DNA from 3 places in the Vibrio sp. JZG120 genome. Region 3 is predicted to be linked to each of the others. Evidence: riboswitches for the same ligand, from Rfam matches in the RefSeq annotation. Region 3 holds a riboswitch; each other region holds the start of a gene.

Region 1 (6,372 bases), on a different contig from region 3:
GTCATTTGTGGTGCTTGTTGTTCTGATAACGTCATTGCTTCCAACTCTCTTAATTCTGTCCATTACTCGTAAGCTAAATCTGAGCACACACTTGGCACTGTTTGTCTTTGCTTATCGCCATGGTTTGCCATTGCAGTTTCAATCCATCAAACAGATGCAACTTGGCAGTCTCAACATGAAACTTTCCCGTCGCCAGTTTTTGAATTGCCGCTATCGCTTGGTAGTTACCAAGTGTCCCCACCACCGGACCGACGACACCGCTCTCACTGCATTTTTGCGTTTGCGGTAATTCATCGAACGGATACAAACAGCGGTAACACGCTTTACTCTGCGCTTCTTGTTCACTTGGTGTTTGGTAATCAAAAACAGCGAATTGCCCTTGCCAACCAATTGCCGCCGCCGAGATGAGCGGCGTATTTTGCTCGAAACAAACTTGGTTAATTAGCTGGCGCGTTGGCATGTTATCGGTGCAGTCCAGCACCACATCCGCTAGCATCACCTCAAGCTGCAGCTGTGCTTTGTCTAATCGCTTATTGAGAGCACGAACTTGGACCATAGAATTAAGTTCAGTAAGTTGCTTTACAGTCGCTTTTGTTTTCGCAACTTGGAGGTCTTGCTCACGATAAATGATCTGACGTTGTAGGTTACTGCTATCAACTTCATCATCATCAACCACAACCAATTTACCAACACCCGCTGATGCCAAGTACAAACTCGCTGCGCTTCCTAACCCACCACAACCGATGATTAGCACATGCGATTTACTCAAACGCTCTTGCCCACCTTCAGCAATTTCAGGCAGAGCGACTTGGCGTTGATAGCGAAGGAACTGCTTATCCGTGAGCATGCTCGCCTCTCTTGGTATGCGCCAATTCACTATTCTGATCAGTAAACGTTAGCTGTCTTTCCTTCATCAGTTGTGCAAAAAACTCGATAACGGACTGAGGTGATTCTGCCAAGGTAATAGCTCGCACAACTGCCAAACTAGAAACACCTGTTTGCCAAACTTGGTCTGCATTAGATTGGTCAATGCCACCAATCGCGACCGTCGGAAAGCCAAGTACATAGTCACTACCTGCTTTGTCTTTTGCAGGACGGAAAACCGACTCTGTGTTTCCATAAGGAATGCTATCAATCAGTTTTTGATACAGTGCCAAGCGCACCAAACCTTGTGGTTTCGATGGCATCTGTTTTGTGGTGGTTGGGAAAATATGCCCTAGCGCGATGTAGCTAGGATGAATTTGTACGATGCGCAGTAGTTCGTAATAACCATGCGTAGAAAGACCAAGACGAATGCCGGCTTTGGTTAGCAGAGCCAAATTCGACTCTTCTATGTCTTCTTGTCCTAGGTGAACGCCATAAGCGTCATGCTTGATTGCCAACTGCCAATAGTCATTGATGAACACTTGTGCTTGATATTGACGACCTAGCTCAATTGCTCGAATGATCTGTTGTTCCACATCGGCTTGTTGTGGGTTCTTGATTCGTAGTTGAATAGTGTTGATGCCTAAAGGCAGTAGACGCTCAATCCAAGCAACATCATCAACGACTGGGTAGAGCCCTAGACTTTGCTTAGTTAGAGTTGGAAAGTTAACGCTCTCTCCTTGTGCTGACCAACCAACTTGAATACCGAGTCGGTTATCTTCCAGTACAGGTGTCGGGAAATCATCAAATTGGTCAGCCCACTTAGTAGATCGTCCCTCATCAAGGTTATCATTCAATAGTGTTTCACGTGAAACATTCGCTTGTTGAGTTAGCATTCCTCGAGCAAGTGTTAACGCATCTTCGATAGGAAAGTCGAGTACTGTCAGCGTTACTGTCCAAGCAAGATGATGTTCGGGATCGAACATTGCGTTGGGTTTGGACTTAACGGAAAGCGCTCTCACTTCGTCGTTAAGTGGGTGACGCCAGATATCAAGCTGAAGCACTTTCTCATTTTCATCGGAAACTTGAGTATCAGCAATACCAATGTAAATCGCTTTCGACGGTTGCTTTGCGCACACTTCTACCGATAAAGAAGAACGGTAATAAAGCACAAATGAACTCTCATGCTCAGAGTTATGTCCATCAATAAGATCAGTCGTTATATGTGTAGTCTGTTGGTCGCGAACAAGCTGAATAGATTGAGTTGGGCTCACACCCAACTCAATGTCTTCAATGCTAAAACCCTGTTCTTTCGCCAACAACAAACATTGCTGAACTAAACCTGTTAGTTCAATCAATGATGACGGAATAAGGATTTTGCTCATTAATCACTTACCTCGGCATGTGCTGCTGGGTGGTATAACTCAGAACCTGACTCTCTAAATTCTTGCGATTTCTGACGCATCCCTTCGAGAGGATCATCCAGCATTTTGATCGAGATAGCTTGGTCCGCAGCAACTTGCTCAGTGTCTTTCGCGTACTCTCGAACCTCTTGCGAAATCTTCATCGAGCAGAACTTTGGTCCACACATCGAACAGAAGTGAGCAACTTTTCCTGACTCTTGAGGCAAGGTTTCATCATGGAAAGCGCGCGCGGTTTCTGGGTCGAGTGACAAGTTGAATTGGTCTTCCCAGCGGAACTCGAAGCGAGCTTTAGAAAGCGCGTTATCACGAACTTGTGCACCTGGGTGTCCCTTAGCCAAATCAGCGGCGTGCGCAGCAAGCTTATAAGTGATCATGCCTACTTTCACATCTTCTTTGTTTGGTAAGCCAAGATGCTCTTTAGGAGTTACGTAGCAAAGCATCGCACAGCCATACCAGCCAATCATGGCAGCGCCAATTCCTGACGTAATATGGTCGTAACCAGGAGCGACGTCTGTCGTCAGTGGACCAAGGGTGTAGAACGGAGCTTCATGGCAGTGCTCTAGCTGCTCTTCCATGTTCTCTTTGATCATGTGCATTGGAACATGGCCAGGACCTTCGATAATGACCTGTACGTCGTATTCCCACGCAACCTTAGTCAACTCACCAAGAGTACGAAGCTCCGCAAATTGCGCTTCGTCATTAGCATCGGCAACCGAACCAGGGCGCAGACCATCACCGAGAGAAAGTGCCACATCATACTTGGCACAGATTTCACAGATCTCTCGGAAGTGGGTGTATAAGAAGCTTTCTTGGTGATGCGCTAAACACCATTTCGCGATGATAGAACCACCACGAGAGACGATGCCAGTAACACGCTTTGCAGTCATTGGCACATAGCGAAGTAGTAAACCGGCATGGATAGTGAAGTAATCAACGCCCTGCTCTGCTTGCTCAATCAGAGTATCGCGCATCACTTCCCAGTTAAGGTTTTCGGCAACTCCATTCACTTTCTCAAGCGCTTGATACATAGGTACGGTACCGATCGGAACCGGGCTGTTACGCAGAATCCACTCGCGAGTTTCGTGGATGTTACGTCCAGTAGAGAGATCCATAACGGTATCCCCACCCCAGCGTGTCGCCCAAACGAGCTTCTCAACTTCTTCCTCAATCGAAGACGTCACCGATGAGTTACCGATATTGGCGTTCACTTTGACCAAAAAGTTACGTCCAATGATCATTGGTTCGGATTCTGGGTGGTTGATATTAGAAGGGATAATCGCTCGACCTTCGGCAACTTCTTTGCGAACAAACTCGGCGGTAATGTCTTTTGGAAGATTCGCTCCAAAGCTTTGACCAGGATGCTGTTGATTCAGTACATCATCACGGTACTTGGCACGACCCATGTTTTCACGCAGCGCGATGAATTCCATTTCTGGGGTAATAATGCCTTTGCGAGCATAGTGCAGCTGAGTGACGCACTGCCCATCTTTGGCACGTCGAATACGTGGTAGATTACCGTAACGAAGCTCGTCTAGTGTTTCGTCTTCTAAGCGTTCTTTGGTGTACACCGAGCTTACTTCATCGAGTAACTCTGTGTCACCGCGTTCTTCAATCCAGCTTTCTCTTAGCTTTGGTAGGCCACTATAAAGGTCAATATCGTAGTTCGGATCAGTATAAACACCTGACGTATCGTAGACTCGGACGGCTTCATTTGGCTCGAAAATAGGCGCTTCTTTTGTGCCACCAATCAGACTATCTGCTAGCGCTATTTCACGCATAGGTACACGAACATCTGGACGTGAGCCTTCTACATATACTTTTGTGGAATTTGGGTACGGCTGTACCGAGAGTGTTTCAATGAACTGTTTTGCTTCCAGTCTCGCTTGTTTGCGACTCGACATAGCATTTTTCCTTGCTTTGTTATACTAGATAAAAAGTAATTGGATAAAAATGCTTGGCGGATAGATGCGACAAGAGGAGTCAAATTAAGGCTAAATAAAGCTTAAGTAATTTGCCTATAACAACATTCGACTATTTGATAGGTCAACCAGAAAGAACTCCGGTATAAATATCTTCTCTTGTTCCCTTCGCAGATTCTAATCTGATCAGGTTCAACGGATCCCGAATTAACGGTCTCAGCCTTATGGCACTCCGACAAGTGATATCAGTATATAAAAACGGCCTGGTTAAACCAAGCCGACCTGTTTAATTTTTAACTACTTTGCTAGCTGCGCATCAATAATTGGAAACCGAACCACGCAGCAGAGATGCTCAGCACCACATTTAATAAAATATTTAACCCCATCTTAAGAAATGCACCTTGCTGCATAAGTAAAACATTATCCATAGAAAAGGTGGAAAACGTCGTCAGTGCCCCTAAAAATCCCAAACCAATCACTTGTCGCCAAGGTTCTGTTGCCAACAGTTCATTGTCGAACGCAGCAATCAACAAGCCCATTATAAATGAACCAACCACATTAACGGTTAACGTACCGTATGGAAAACCACGCCCCAATAAAATGATACACAGTTCAGATATCAAGTAACGAGAACACGCACCAAAAGCACCACCTAGCGCAATAAAACCAAGAATGGAAAACTGTCCCATAATTCCCCCCAACACTATTGATGACGATATTGTAACCAAAACTAAAGCGATATTGATGGTGAAATTTTAGAATTCGACAACGTATTGCATTTAAAACACACTGAGATTAAAAAAGTTACAGGAGTCACTTTACTTCAATATACCCCATCAAACCGGTTTTCATATGCTCAATAACATGGCAGTGATACATCCAACGTCCAGGGTTGTTAGCAACAAAGGCAGCTTTGGCACTGCCATTTTTTCCAAGTAAAACCGTATCGGTATGGAACGGTTCGTCAAGTTTCTTGCCATCTAACTCAAGAACAGTAAATGTATGCCCATGAAGATGAATAGGATGATGATATTGAGTAACGTTCTTCAAATTGAAGATATAGGTTTTTCCAAGTTCCAATTTTGAAAGTGGTTCTGGGATATTATCTTTACTCATTCCCTCCCAAGCTCGTTTGTTCATCAGCCAGAATTTAGGTATCGCTTTGCCCGATTTATCGGCAGGAGTGATCGCCCCCTCCCATTCAAACACATAATCGATTTGCTCCGCATTTTCCAAATCAAGATCAGGCACAGGGTTGAGAGGCAATAAAGACAGTTTCTTGTTGCTTGGCAGGTCAGACTCAACAACTTCAAACTCACACAAAGAGAATGGGAAGCGCCCTTTCATTTGACGCACATAAACACGCTCTCCAGCCTTCGGAGCAATCAATCCGATATCCAATCTCATTCCCGGACCAATTTTGTGTTGAGTGAGCCTATAAGGCGTTTTAACTGGATTGCCATCGATGGCAATAACCCAAGCCTCTGTGCCTTCAATCGCGATCGGATAGGTAATGGTGTTATCGACATTAGCAATTCTTAATCGCGTAGTCGCGTTCTGCTTCAGCGTATAAACAGGCTCATGAATACCATTGACGCCACTCCACTCTCCTGGCGTTCCCATACGTGCACTCAAGCGCGGCACCATTAGATTCTTCCACTGTCCTTGCTTGTCTAAATGCCAATGCTTGAGGACGACTTCATGCTCTTCATCAAACTGAACAGGCTCAGCCTCTTCAACAATTATTAGCCCAACCAACCCCATACCAAGCTGCTTAACGCTGTTCATGTGTGGGTGATACCAAAACGTACCTGCATCTGGCGGAATAAACTCATACGTAAAAGTCTCTCCGGGCATGATAGGAGCCTGGCTTAAAAACGGAACTCCATCCATTTCAATAGGAATCCTCAAGCCATGCCAATGAATCGTCGTCGGCTCTGATAGCTTATTGATGAAGTTGATTGTTACCTTTTCCCCTTGTCGGCAACGAATTATCGGTGCAGGTATACGCCCATTAAAAGCTAATACCTCAGTATTGAAACCGGGCACTAGTTCAGCCGTAGAAGGCTCTGCAGTTAGATCGTAAATGTAATGCCCGTTTTTATCTTGCTGCCGCGATAAAGTACAAGCTGGTAGAACAGCTAGAGTAGAAATAGCCAAAGAAG
Region 2 (6,372 bases), on a different contig from region 3:
CACTGGTTCTGATGCCAACGTTTACCCACCGATGAGCACGTTGCTTGAGTCTCAAGGTATTGAAATTATTGAAGGCTTCGACCCGTCTCAACTCGACCCTCAACCAGACCTTGTGGTGATCGGTAATGCCATGAGCCGCGGTAACCCATGTGTTGAACATGTGCTCAATACCAACATGCGCTACACCTCTGGTCCGCAGTGGCTCAACGAGTTTTTGCTGCACGATCGCTGGGTATTGGCGGTATCGGGTACACACGGTAAAACGACCACGTCGAGCATGCTGGCTTGGATACTCGAAGACTGCGGTTATCAACCTGGTTTCCTAGTTGGTGGAGTTCTTGGTAACTTTGGAGTCTCTGCTCGTTTGGGCGAAAGCATGTTTTTTGTCGTTGAAGCGGACGAATATGACAGTGCTTTTTTCGATAAGCGTTCTAAGTTTGTGCACTACCATCCTCGAACCTTAATCATGAACAACCTTGAGTTTGATCATGCTGACATCTTCGATGATCTAGAGGCGATCAAGCGCCAATTCCATCATTTAGTGCGAACGGTTCCCGGCAATGGCTTAATCTTAGCTCCGAAGCAAGACCAAGCTTTGGCGGATGTATTAGAGCGTGGTTGCTGGACAGAAAAGCAGTTTTCAGGTGTTGATGGCGACTGGCAAGCGCACAAATTAGTGGTCGATGGCTCAAAATTTGAAGTTGCTCTGCAAGGCGAGAAGGTCGGTACCGTCGAATGGGATTTGGTGGGTGATCATAACGTTGATAATGCACTGATGGCGATTGCCGCGGCGCGACACGTTGGCGTAACGCCGGAGCTTGCGTGTCAGGCTCTGGGCCGTTTCATTAACACCAAGCGCCGTCTTGAGTTAAAAGGTGAAGAGCAAGGTGTGACGGTTTACGATGATTTTGCGCATCACCCAACGGCAATTGAACTCACCGTCGGTGGTTTGCGTAACAAGGTAGGCGAAAAACGCATTCTTGCCGTGTTGGAACCTCGTTCTGCCACTATGAAGCGCGGCGTGCACAAAAACACACTCGCGGATTCGCTACACAGCGCAGATGAAGTGTTCTTATTCCAACCAGACAACATCGAATGGTCGGTGCAAGATATCGCGGAACAATGTCAGCAACCTGCTTTTGTTGACGCTGACATCGATAACTTTGTAGCGAAAATCGTTGAACGTGCGCAGCCAGGTGACCAAATCCTCGTGATGAGTAATGGTGGCTTTGGCGGTATTCACGGCAAGATCCTCGAGCAACTTAAACAAAAAGCCTGATTTTATGCAAAACAAACAGCAGCAAGCAGAAAAAGCCATCACTTTAGCGTTAACTGGAGCATCTGGTGCACCTTATGGTCTGCGCCTTTTAGAATGTTTGGTCGCGGCGGATTATCATGTCTACGTTCTGATCTCTTCGGCGGCTCGTGTCGTGATGGCAACCGAACACAATCTTAAGTTGCCAAGTGGCCCAGAAGCCGCAAAGCAAGCGCTGGTGGAACATCTCAACTGTGATCCAAATAACATCACCGTTTGCGGTAAAGACGATTGGTTCTCGCCGGTTGCGTCTGGTTCTGCAGCGCCCAAACAAATGGTGGTTTGCCCATGCTCTGCGGGAAGCGTTGCGGCCATAGCACACGGTATGTCGGACAACTTGATCGAACGGGCCGCTGATGTAGTAATGAAAGAGCGCGGGCAGCTGTTGCTCGTGGTTCGCGAAACACCATTCTCAACGCTGCATCTGGAGAACATGCACAAACTGTCGCAAATGGGCGTGACCATCATGCCAGCGGCTCCGGGCTTCTATCATCAGCCGAAGAGCATTGAAGACTTAGTGGATTTTATGGTGGCGAGAATTCTCGACCACTTAGGTATTGAGCAAGGTTTAGTGCCTCGTTGGGGTTATGACCAGCGTTCGTGAGCTGATTGTGTAACCACTCAAATACCTTTACAATCCATCCAACTCATCGGGGAGCAAACCCATTTAGCATTGAGTCAATCAATGCATTTGGGCGCTGAGACCTAAGTTCTTAACTAGGGACCCGTATTACCTGAACCAGATAATGCTGGCGTAGGAATTGAGTCTGGATATTGGAAGTCCTTAATAGCCGCCTCAACCCTGTGCCGCTCAACTTATTTCTCTGAAATACTCATGGAGAGCGAGCAGTGAAAACCACTTCAAGTCTGATTGCCTTAGCTGCAATTACCTCTACTTCAGCGTTTGCTGCTGAAAACCCATTAACTATTTATACCTACGATTCTTTTGCCGCAGATTGGGGGCCGGGTCCTAAAATCGAGCAAGCTTTTGAAGCAAAATGTGGCTGTGACGTTAACTTCGTGGCGTTGGACGATGGTGTGTCGATCCTGAATCGTCTTCGTCTTGAAGGCGGTAATAGCAAAGCCGACATCGTGTTAGGTCTGGATAACAACCTGATGGCAGAAGCAAAGAAAACCGGTCTGCTTACCGAGCACAATGTGGATACGGCCAACACAGTGTTACCAAATGGTTGGAGCGACACGACGTTTGTACCGTACGATTACGGCTACTTCGCATTTGTGTACAACACAGAGAAACTGGCTAATCCGCCGAAAAGCATGAAAGAGCTGGTGGAAACGCGCGATGATTTGAAAGTGATTTATCAAGATCCGCGTACGTCAACGCCGGGCCAAGGCTTGATGCTGTGGATGAAATCCATCTATGGAGACGATGTGACGCAAGCGTGGCAGAAGCTAGCGAGCAAAACCGTAACGGTCACGAAAGGTTGGTCAGAAGCGTATTCCATGTTCCTTAACGGCGAGTCGGACTTAGTGCTTTCTTACACTACGTCACCTGCGTACCACTTAATTGCGGAAAACGATTCAAAGTTTGCGACGGCGAATTTTGCTGAAGGTCACTACATGCAAGTTGAAGTCGCCGCTAAAGTGAAAGGGGCAAAAAATTCAGAACTTGCTGATCAATTTATGAATTTCATTTTAAGTGATGAGTTCCAGTCAGCGATGCCAACGGGTAACTGGATGTACCCTGTTACTGACGTTGAGTTACCTGAAGGTTTTGAAACCTTGAGCGTTCCAAACAAGTCGTTGAGCTTTAGTGCTGATGAAGTGGCAAAAATGCGTAAGTCTTGGATTCGCGAATGGCAAAGCGCACTGACGTTTTAGCTGACGTTCCACCCCTCATCTGAATGAGATAGGTTTTACCTTTGAATTCTGTTCCAAAAATAGGTTTAGGGGTCGCGATGATCATCGCGACCTTTGTTGTTTCTGCCCTAGGTGCTTTGATTGTTCAAGCCCCTTCACTTGATGTGTCTGTGGTATGGGACGACCCGTATTATCAACATGTCACCAAGTTCAGCTTCTACCAAGCTTTTCTTTCCACATTGCTCAGTGTTGGCTTTGCCATTCCAGTTGCGCACGCGCTTTCACGTCGCCAATTTTGGGGTAAGTCATTACTGCTTAAGCTGTTTGCATCGACGCTAGTTTTGCCTGTTTTGGTTGGTGTTTTCGGGCTGTTAGCGATTTATGGCAACAGCGGTTTGTTAGCGCAGTGGCTACAGAGTTTCGATAGCAAACTGCCATTTTCTATTTACGGTTTGAACGGCATTTTACTCGCCCATGTGTTCTTTAATTTACCTTACGCGGCGCGCTTGCTGTTGCAAGCATTAGAATCTATTCCTGCCGAGCAACATAAGCTGTGTGCGCATTTAGGTATGAACCATTGGAATAAGTTTCGTTGGGTGGAATGGCCGCGTTTAAGACAGCAACTTCCCCACGTTTGTGGTTTGGTATTTATGCTGTGCTTCACCAGTTTCGCCACTGTAATGGCATTGGGGGGCGGGCCAAAATCTACCACCATTGAATTGGCCATTTACCAAGCGATTAAGTTTGATTTTGATTTACAAGCTGGGGCGTTATTGGCGCTGTGGCAGATGCTGTTATGTGGACTGCTTGCCATTGGAGTGCAGAAGTTAACAAAGCCTGTTTCTATCAGTGCTGGCAGCACATCGGTACAGCAATATTTAACGAAGGATCATGGGTGGTCAAAAGCTTGGGATAGCTTTTGGATCATAGGTGCCTTTTTACTGGTGATACCACCGTTATTGATGGTGTTACTGAGTGGCATCAACCAACAAGTTTGGACGGTTTTAACCGATGAACGTTTTTGGTCTGCGTTATCTAACTCACTCAAAGTGGCAGGGTTAGCCAGTGCGCTTGCGGTCGCTGCGGGCGTGTCTATATTGTTGACCAGTCGCCGTTGGCGATTGCAGTACAAAAATACGCGAGCCGATCAGATTGAGCTAATCGGCACCATTATTTTGGTGACGCCGGGTTTGGTGATTAGCACCGGATTATTCTTGCTGTTGCGATCATTTACCGATGTTTTTAGCTTGGCGTTTTTTGTTGTGATTTTGGTAAATGGTTTGATGGCTTTGCCTTACGTGATCAAAACGCTGGCACAGCCAATACTGCACATCGAGCAGCAATACCAGTATCTGTGTGCCAGCTTAGGCATGCGTGGCTGGCAACGCTTTAAAGTGGTGGAGTGGCAGGCGCTGCGCAAGCCATTCGCACATGCGTTTGCGATCAGCTTTATGTTTGCGATTGGCGATTTAAGTGCTATCGCGTTGTTTGGCGGGCAAGAGTTCCGCACTTTGCCTCTGTATTTGTTCCAGTTACTTGGCAGCTATCAGATGGACGCGGCTGCGGTGGTATCGGTGACCTTGTTGTTGTTGAGTGTGGGCTGTTTTGCCTTGATTGAGAAAGTATTGAAAACGAAGGAGAGAGCGTAATGTTAGTGTTGGATGATGTGCAGTACACCTACCAACGTGAGCTGTTTCGTTTTGACTTAACGATTGAGCAAGGTCAGATTGTGTCGCTGATGGGACCAAGTGGGGCTGGAAAATCGACGTTGCTGGCGTTGGTGGCTGGGTTTATCCATCCTGACCAAGGTGACATTCGGGTTGATCGTGAGTCGATTGTGCACAAAGAGCCCTATCAGCGTCCTTTCTCCATGCTGTTCCAAGAGCATAACTTGTTTTCTCACTTGTCGGTGCGTGACAACATTGGCTTAGGTTTACACCCAGGGCTAAAGCTCACGGTAGACCAAAAACGTCAGGTTGAACAAGCTGCGCAGCAAGTTGGCGTTGCAGAGTACCTCGACCGTTTGCCTGAGCACCTTTCTGGTGGGCAGCGTCAACGTGTTGCCTTAGCACGTTGTTTTGTTCAGCCTCATCCCATGTGGCTGTTGGATGAGCCTTTCTCGGCGCTTGATCCGGTTTTACGTGAAGAGATGCTGAGCTTGGTAAAAAAACTGGCGGCAGAGCGGGGAATAACCGTATTGATGGTCACGCACCATTTAAGCGATGCCAAAGCCATTGCCAGCCACTTTGTGTTTGTGGCTGATGGCAAAGTGGAAGCGGCGGATAGTATGTCTGCATTGAGTGAACAGCATGCTAGTGAGAAGCTTGCGGCATTTATCCGAGCCGCACGCTAATGCTCAATGGTGGCGGGATTATGCTTCACCGCAACACAAACCATGTCGAGGACCAAATTCAAACTGAGATCTTAGGCTCATGATATGGTCAATCATCGCTTGTACTCGTCGCGTTCGGTTTGCGCCAGGACGATAGACTAAATAAATGGGCATTGGTACCGTGTGCCATTGAGGTAAAACTCTGACTAAGGAGCCATTTTCCAGCTCTTGCGTCATGTTTTGCATAGGTAAGTTAGCGATTCCCAATCCTTTGAGCGCGCCTTTTAATACCGCTTCTACGGTGGTGCTAGAGAAGTTACTGCTTACCGAGACGTTGACCGTGCTGTCCTGCGAAATCAACGTCCAAGGGCCTATCTCTGAAACATACTGATATCTCAAACAGTTGTGTGTTGTCAGATCTTCTGGCGTTTTAGGTACGCCACACTCAGCTAAATACTCAGGACTGGCGGCCAATACTCGGGTGGTGTAGCCCAATTTTTTAGCAATCAGTCGATCATCGACGATCTGGCCGACTCGAATTGCCATATCAAAACCGTGTGAAAACAGATCAACAAAATCGTTCGATGCTTCTAACGCAATTTGTACTTTTGGCCATTGTTTTAAAAATGGTAAAAAGATGTGCTCAGCTATATACGCGTCCAAGGCTGGTGGCGCAGCAATGCGAAGCCGACCTTGGATCTGCTGTTCCATTTCCTGAACGTCTTGACCAATCGAGTGAAATTCCTCAACTAAGCTTGCAGCACGCTCTAAAACCATTTGACCAGCTTCGGTAATCACCAACTTTCGGGTCGTGCGCTCTAGGAGCTTGGCTTCAAAGTGTTGTTCGAGTCTGGTTATGGCTTTACTAACAGTAGATTTTGGTAGGTTTAACTCCAGCGCGCAC
Region 3 (6,372 bases):
GTCGCAACCGGAGCGCCTTCAAGAAGATCGCGAGCAAGGTTGTAACCGCCTTCTATACAATAAGCTGGATCCAACTCATCAAAACGGCGACCTAGCGACATTCTTCCCGCCATCGACTGTTTGCCGTCTTTTTCAAACAAGGTATACGCGTAACAAGTGAACGATCGCTCGAAATGTTGACATAACGTACCTTGAGTATTCGCGATGATGAGCTGAGTTTCACCGTCACTGTAACCATTGTATGGTGAGCTTGAAGCGTGAGGCAGAGCCACAACACCTTGCTCAAGCGCAAGGGACAGTTCAATTTTCTCATCGACCGATGTGGTATCGTCTTGCGCAATTTCTGCAATATCAGTGGTGATTTTGCTGTTTACGCAGCTGATGGTTTGATGCTCATCTTGCTTGGAAAAGCGAGCACTTTGCAGCGCGTTTGTGAGCATCAAATCTAAACTTGGTTGCTCTAGTGATTCAGAATAACTTGTCGCGACACGAGCATCTTTAATAACTCGAACACCCAGCACTTGACTTGAGCTTACTTTGTACTCATCCAGCTTGCCTTGGTTTGCTTTCAGCGAAAAGCTGCTGTTACGGTTCACAATCACGTCCGCTTCCGCACCTTGACGCTTTGCTTCTGATAGGACGTAATCAACCGCATTAAGAAGTTGTTGTTCTTGGCTCATTAGTTACCGCCTCCTACCAGAATATTATCTACTTTCAGTGTTGGCTGACCGACTGTTGTTGGTACTGAACCACTTACTGAACCACACATGCCCGGCGCAAGCGCCATGTCTTTGCCGACCATGCTGATTTCTTTCAACACTTTTGGACCCGTGCTGATCAGCGTTGCTGTTTTCAGAGGTTTGGTGATTTTGCCATTTTCAATGAGGTAAGCTTCACGAACAGCAAAGTTAAACTCGCCCGTTCCCGGTTGAACCGAGCCGCCGCCCATCTTCTTCGCATAGATACCACGTTCGATACCTGCCAGCATGTCGTCAAGTGAATGCTCGCCTTCTTCGATAAAGGTGTTACGCATCCGCGAGGTTGGTGCGAACTTGTAGTTCTGACGACGACCAGAACCCGTAGGCTCATAACCTGTCTTCATGCCACCCATTTTATCGACCATAAAGCTGGTTAGCTTACCGTCTTTGATCAATTGAGTTCGCTGAGTCTTCATGCCTTCGTCATCAACATGAATCGAGCCCCATTCGTTGGTCATGGTGCCATCATCGACAGCATTCACTGCAGTGTGAGCAACCATTTCGCCCATTTTGTCGTGGAATACGGACGCTTTCTTCGCAACCGAAGTGGTTTCGAGTAAGTGACCACACGCTTCATGGAAGATAACGCCGCCAAAGCCGTTACCAATTACCACTGGCATTTCACCCGATGGACAAGCATCCGCGCCAAGTTTCACTAACGCTTGCTGCGCGATAGTTTGACCCAGCTCTTTCGAATCAAGTTGTTCGCTGAACTCCCAACCAGCAAGAGCGCCAGGACCTTCCATACCAGAAGACTGCTCATTACCTTTTTGAGCAACGGTGTTACCCGCCACACGAATGTAGTGACGCGTATCGTCTACATGCAAACCTTCTGAGTTGAAGATAGACACTTGCTGCTCGCGCTGAAGCACACTACCAATGAACTGGCTGATGTACTCACTTTCTGCACGCGCAGCTTGGTCAACTTTCAATAGAAACGCGATTTTTGAATCTAAGTTGGCATCCTGACTTAACGGCATGCGGCAACCGTGTTGGATTGGGTAGCGGTTCAAATTTAAAGAACCTGCTGACGCGATTTGCTCACGCTTGTCTTTTGCCGCAAGCAATGAGGTTACGCGTTTTAGCTCGGCTTCGTCCGTGCTATTGGTGTATCCATAAAGCACTTTGTGACCGAAGAAGAGGCGAATACCGATACCAAAATCAATCCCCGAATTGATCTTGTCCACCTCACCAGATGCGATCTGGACGGTGTTAGTTTGATGATGTTCAACGAATAGTTCAGCGAAATCAGCCCCTAAAAAGAGAGCATGATCGATCACTGACTTCGCTGTTGCAGAATTAAGCATGAAGTCTCCTTGCTCGATGATCGTCTTAGCCTTCCTAATTAACTGTCGAAAAGTTCAACAAAGTTAAATTGGCAACGCGTTAAATTTTAACAGTTTTTTAACCTTGTTTTGTGCTAATCCTTGCTTAGCGAGACCACGATTATTTATTAAATATTCCAGGTTCAGCTCTTTCACCAGAGCGTTGCACTAGTAAATTCCACACGACGAACCATTTAGATGCTTACCCTATCACTCACCTCGCATAATTGAATACTCAATAATAATTACTCTCAAAAAACGTATCCCTTCCGCAATGGTCCTGCTATCATCCGAGCGAAATAGTCGGGGGGCCACGCGATAAGCGTTGGCTGAGATCGAGATTCGAGACCCGTTGAACCTGATTCAGTTAGCACTGACGTAGGGAACTATGCGCACTTTGCCTTTCGCCGCCCCTCTTAGGTAAGCGATAGCGATCGAAAAATCGATCTATCTGCAACGGTCAAAGTCAGTTCCTATACGTCTTGTAGTAGGAGCGACCATGACGCAGCAATCACAACCTCATTCACATCACACGCCAGCCTTGCCTACCCCTATCGTATTGACCATCGCGGGCTCAGACAGTGGTGGCGGTGCAGGTATTCAAGCCGACATCAAAGCGATGTCCGCAACCGGCAGTTTTGCTTGCTCGGTAATCACGGCGATTACTTCGCAAAATACCCAAGGCGTTTCTGCGATTTTCCCCATTCCTCTCGACCATGTAGAGAGCCAACTTGATGCAGTATTTACCGACCTCAACATCGTTGCAGTCAAAGTGGGCATGCTAGCCGACTCCAACATCATCAAAGTTGTTGCAGACAAAATTAAACAATACCAGCCAAAACACCTCGTGATTGACCCTGTAATGGTGGCCACCAGCGGCGATCTATTACTGGAACAGTCGGCAATCAGCACATTAAAAGAAGAGTTAATTCCACTGGCAGACATCATCACTCCTAACCTGCCAGAAGGTGCAGCATTGACGGGTAAGCCAGTGCCTCAATCAGAATCTGAAATGAACGATATGATTACCGACCTTCGTGCACTTGGTGCCAAAGCTATTCTGCTCAAAGGCGGTCATCTTGAAGAAAATGAAAACAGCAACGATCTGCTGATCATGCAAGACTGTGCCGAGTTAATCAGCGCCAAGCGTTTTCCGACCAAAAACACCCACGGTACGGGCTGTACACTGTCTTCCGCCATTGCGTCTTACCTTAGCCAAGGCAACAACCTACACAAAGCAGTGCACCTTGGTAAGCAGTACATCAGCCAAGCTATCGCACACGCTGATGAATTGGATGTCGGTAAAGGTCACGGCCCTGTGAATCACTTTTTTTCGGGTCATACTTATGTTCGCTAACGCGATTGGCATTCAGCTTTCCGACGCCAGTTTGCAATACAAAGACAGCCAAACACCGACTTTAGCGAAAGTGAACATGGTCATTCCTATCGGTCAATGGACGGTATTACTCGGGCGAAGTGGCTGCGGAAAAACCACGATATTGCGTTACTTAGCTGGCCTACTGGATAACCAAGTTGACTGGCATGGCGAACTCATCACAACCGATGGCGCCGCACTGCATGACCGTATCGCTTACATGGCTCAGCAGGATTTATTGCTACCGTGGCTTAACGTGCTGGATAACGTCTGCCTTAGCTCGCGCTTTTCTCACGCCAACTCAAATTCAGCGGATGATAAACAACGTGCTCTCAACTTATTAGAGCACGTTGGGTTGGCTGATTATGCTAACGCCAAACCCGCTCAACTCTCTGGAGGTATGCGACAACGCGTAGCCCTTGCTCGCACTCTGATGCAAGACAAACCTTTGGTTTTGATGGATGAACCTTTCTCGGCATTGGACGCCGTGACTCGCCACAAATTGCAAACTCTCTCAGCCGAGCTACTAAAGGACAAAACCGTTGTCTTGATTACGCACGACCCACAAGAAGCGGTGCGATTGTCACACCAACTCTATGTGTTGCAAGGCACGCCTGCTCAAGCGCAGCACTTGGTTGTTCCGGACTCCAAGCCACCAAGATCTCTCGATGGAGAGTGCGCAGCGCTACAGCAGGCGATTTTGGATCAGTTGGAGAAAGACTATGAGTGATATGACTCAGTACAACTCCGTTTCGGCGCGTATTAGTAAAAAGGAACGCGTAACTCATCCGGCGTTGCGTCTGCTGATCAGCGCAGCCGTGATCTTAGGTTTGTGGCAACTCATTGTAGTGGTGTTTGACATGCCAAGCTTCATCTTGCCTTCGCCAATTGAAGTATTGGATAGATTAGTCACTCGATACGACGTGCTACTCAAACACACTTGGGTAACGGCACAAGAGATCCTACTTGGCCTCGCACTCGGCTTATCGATGGGTTTGCTATTCGCTTTGCAAATGCTGATGTTCGAGCCGCTCAAACGCTGGCTATTGCCGATTCTTATCGCTAGCCAAGCCATTCCAGTATTTGCTATCGCGCCCGTGTTGATGCTGTGGCTCGGTTACGGCATCGCATCGAAAGTAGTAATGGCGGCGATCATCATCTTTTTCCCCGTCACGACATGTTGCTACGACGGTTTACGCAATACACCAACTGGTTACCTCGATCTTGCCAAAACCATGGGCGCATCGAAATGGCAATTACTGCGCCATATTCAACTACCTGCCGCCCTACCAACGTTAGCGTCTGGTATTCGCGTTGCCGTGGTTATTGCGCCGATTGGTGCCGTGGTAGGTGAATGGGTCGGCTCAAGTGAAGGCTTGGGCTATCTGATGCTCCAAGCTAACGCTCGCATGATCATTGATGAGATGTTTGCGGCGCTGTTTATCCTCGCCGCGCTGTCTATCGCACTCTATTTCACTACTGACAAATTACTGAAAAAAGCCATTCCCTGGGAAAACAAATAGGGAAAGAAAAAGGAAGAACCCCGTGAATAAAAACAAACTTATGAGCGCTGCTGCTCTGCTCGCTTCAATCGTTTCAACTAACGTACTTGCTGCCGAAAAGGAGCTTACTTTAATGCTGGATTGGTTCGTTAACCCGAACCATGGCCCTATCGTGATCGCACAAGAGCGCGGCTACTTTAAACAGCAAGGTTTGAAGGTCAATATCCAAGAACCCGCCGACCCAAGCACTCCACCCAAACTAGTTGCGGCTGGCAAAGTCGATATGGCGATTTCATACCAACCTAGCCTGACCATCGACGTAGCGGCTGGCTTGCCATTAATTCGCTCTGCGACCTTGATTGCTACTCCCCTCAACACATTGATGGTGTTGGATAACGGTAAGAACGATAACCTTGGCGACCTTAAAGGCAAGAAAATCGGTATTGCTATCGCAGGTAACGAAGAGGCGACAATCGGCACCATGCTTACGCAGGAGAACGTGAAGTTTTCTGACGTGCAAATCATCAACGTCGGTTGGGCTCTCTCTTCCTCTCTCGCATCCGGTAAAGTAGACGCTATTTGGGGCGGCTTGCGTAACTTCGAAACCAACCAACTTGCGCTAGAAGGCTACAAAGCCAAAGCCTTCTTCCCAGAAGAACACGGCGTACCAGCGTATGACGAACTGGTGTTTGTGGCGAATGCAAAAACCTATGACAAAGCGGCTATCAAAGCGTTCAACAAAGCGCTGGAGCAAGCGACCACTTACATCGTCAACCATCCTAAAGAGTCTTGGAAAGAGTTTGTCGCTTACTCGCCAGACACACTAAACAACGAGCTCAACCAACGCGCTTGGAATGACACGTTAACTCGTTTCGCGCTTCGCCCATCAGCAGTCGATCTAAAACGCTATGACGACTACGCCGAGTTCATGTATTCACAAAAAATCATCAAAACACTGCCAAAAGCGAAAGATTACGTACCGAGCTTTGACTAATTCTACTGACCTTAGGATCTCAGCCTAGGGTCTTTTGATAACGAGATACCCATAATGAAATACCAAGATTTGATCGACGCTTGCCGCCAAGATTGGCAAGAATACACAGAGCATGCCTTCGTGCAGCAATTGGCCAAAGGCACACTGGCTCAACCTTGTTTTCTGCATTACTTGAAACAAGATTTCTTATTCCTAAAACAGTACGCGCGAGCTTATGCGCTGGCAATCTACAAAGCACGTACGTTAGACGACATGCGCCGCGCACTACCAAGTGTACATGCACTTTTAGATTCAGAGATTGCCCACCATGTTACCTACTGCGGTCAGTGGGGATTGACGGAATCTGATCTCGAAAACGAGCCGGAAGATTTTGGCACGGTGGCTTACACGCGCTACGTATTGGATGCGGGAATGACGG

What was found. A riboswitch is a leader RNA that binds a small molecule or an ion and turns the genes downstream of it on or off. The one in region 3 is predicted to bind thiamine pyrophosphate.
Region 1: another riboswitch for thiamine pyrophosphate. It lies ahead of thiC (phosphomethylpyrimidine synthase ThiC); the one in region 3 lies ahead of thiD (bifunctional hydroxymethylpyrimidine kinase/phosphomethylpyrimidine kinase).
Region 2: another riboswitch for thiamine pyrophosphate. It lies ahead of thiB (thiamine ABC transporter substrate binding subunit); the one in region 3 lies ahead of thiD (bifunctional hydroxymethylpyrimidine kinase/phosphomethylpyrimidine kinase).

The regions. Positions count from the first base shown of each region.
Region 1 covers NZ_JBSRRK010000021.1:29,547-35,918, forward strand. The annotation lists gene thiS (sulfur carrier protein ThiS) at 1-35, opposite strand, end outside; gene ACWPOD_RS22590 (HesA/MoeB/ThiF family protein) at 74-847, opposite strand; gene ACWPOD_RS22595 (thiamine phosphate synthase) at 834-2,249, opposite strand; gene thiC (phosphomethylpyrimidine synthase ThiC) at 2,249-4,189, opposite strand; TPP riboswitch at 4,354-4,452, opposite strand; gene crcB (fluoride efflux transporter CrcB) at 4,513-4,896, opposite strand; gene ACWPOD_RS22610 (multicopper oxidase family protein) at 5,021-6,372, opposite strand, start outside.
Region 2 covers NZ_JBSRRK010000005.1:287,068-293,439, forward strand. The annotation lists gene mpl (UDP-N-acetylmuramate:L-alanyl-gamma-D-glutamyl-meso-diaminopimelate ligase) at 1-1,279, shown strand, start outside; gene ACWPOD_RS12900 (flavin prenyltransferase UbiX) at 1,284-1,919, shown strand; TPP riboswitch at 1,957-2,093, shown strand; gene thiB (thiamine ABC transporter substrate binding subunit) at 2,165-3,157, shown strand; gene thiP (thiamine/thiamine pyrophosphate ABC transporter permease ThiP) at 3,199-4,785, shown strand; gene thiQ (thiamine ABC transporter ATP-binding protein) at 4,785-5,489, shown strand; gene ACWPOD_RS12920 (LysR family transcriptional regulator) at 5,508-6,372, opposite strand, start outside.
Region 3 covers NZ_JBSRRK010000002.1:446,583-452,954, reverse strand. The annotation lists gene ACWPOD_RS07885 (TldD/PmbA family protein) at 1-680, opposite strand, end outside; gene ACWPOD_RS07880 (TldD/PmbA family protein) at 680-2,065, opposite strand; TPP riboswitch at 2,378-2,485, shown strand; gene thiD (bifunctional hydroxymethylpyrimidine kinase/phosphomethylpyrimidine kinase) at 2,583-3,440, shown strand; gene ACWPOD_RS07870 (ABC transporter ATP-binding protein) at 3,430-4,188, shown strand; gene ACWPOD_RS07865 (ABC transporter permease) at 4,181-4,981, shown strand; gene ACWPOD_RS07860 (ABC transporter substrate-binding protein) at 5,004-5,954, shown strand; gene tenA (thiaminase II) at 6,009-6,372, shown strand, end outside.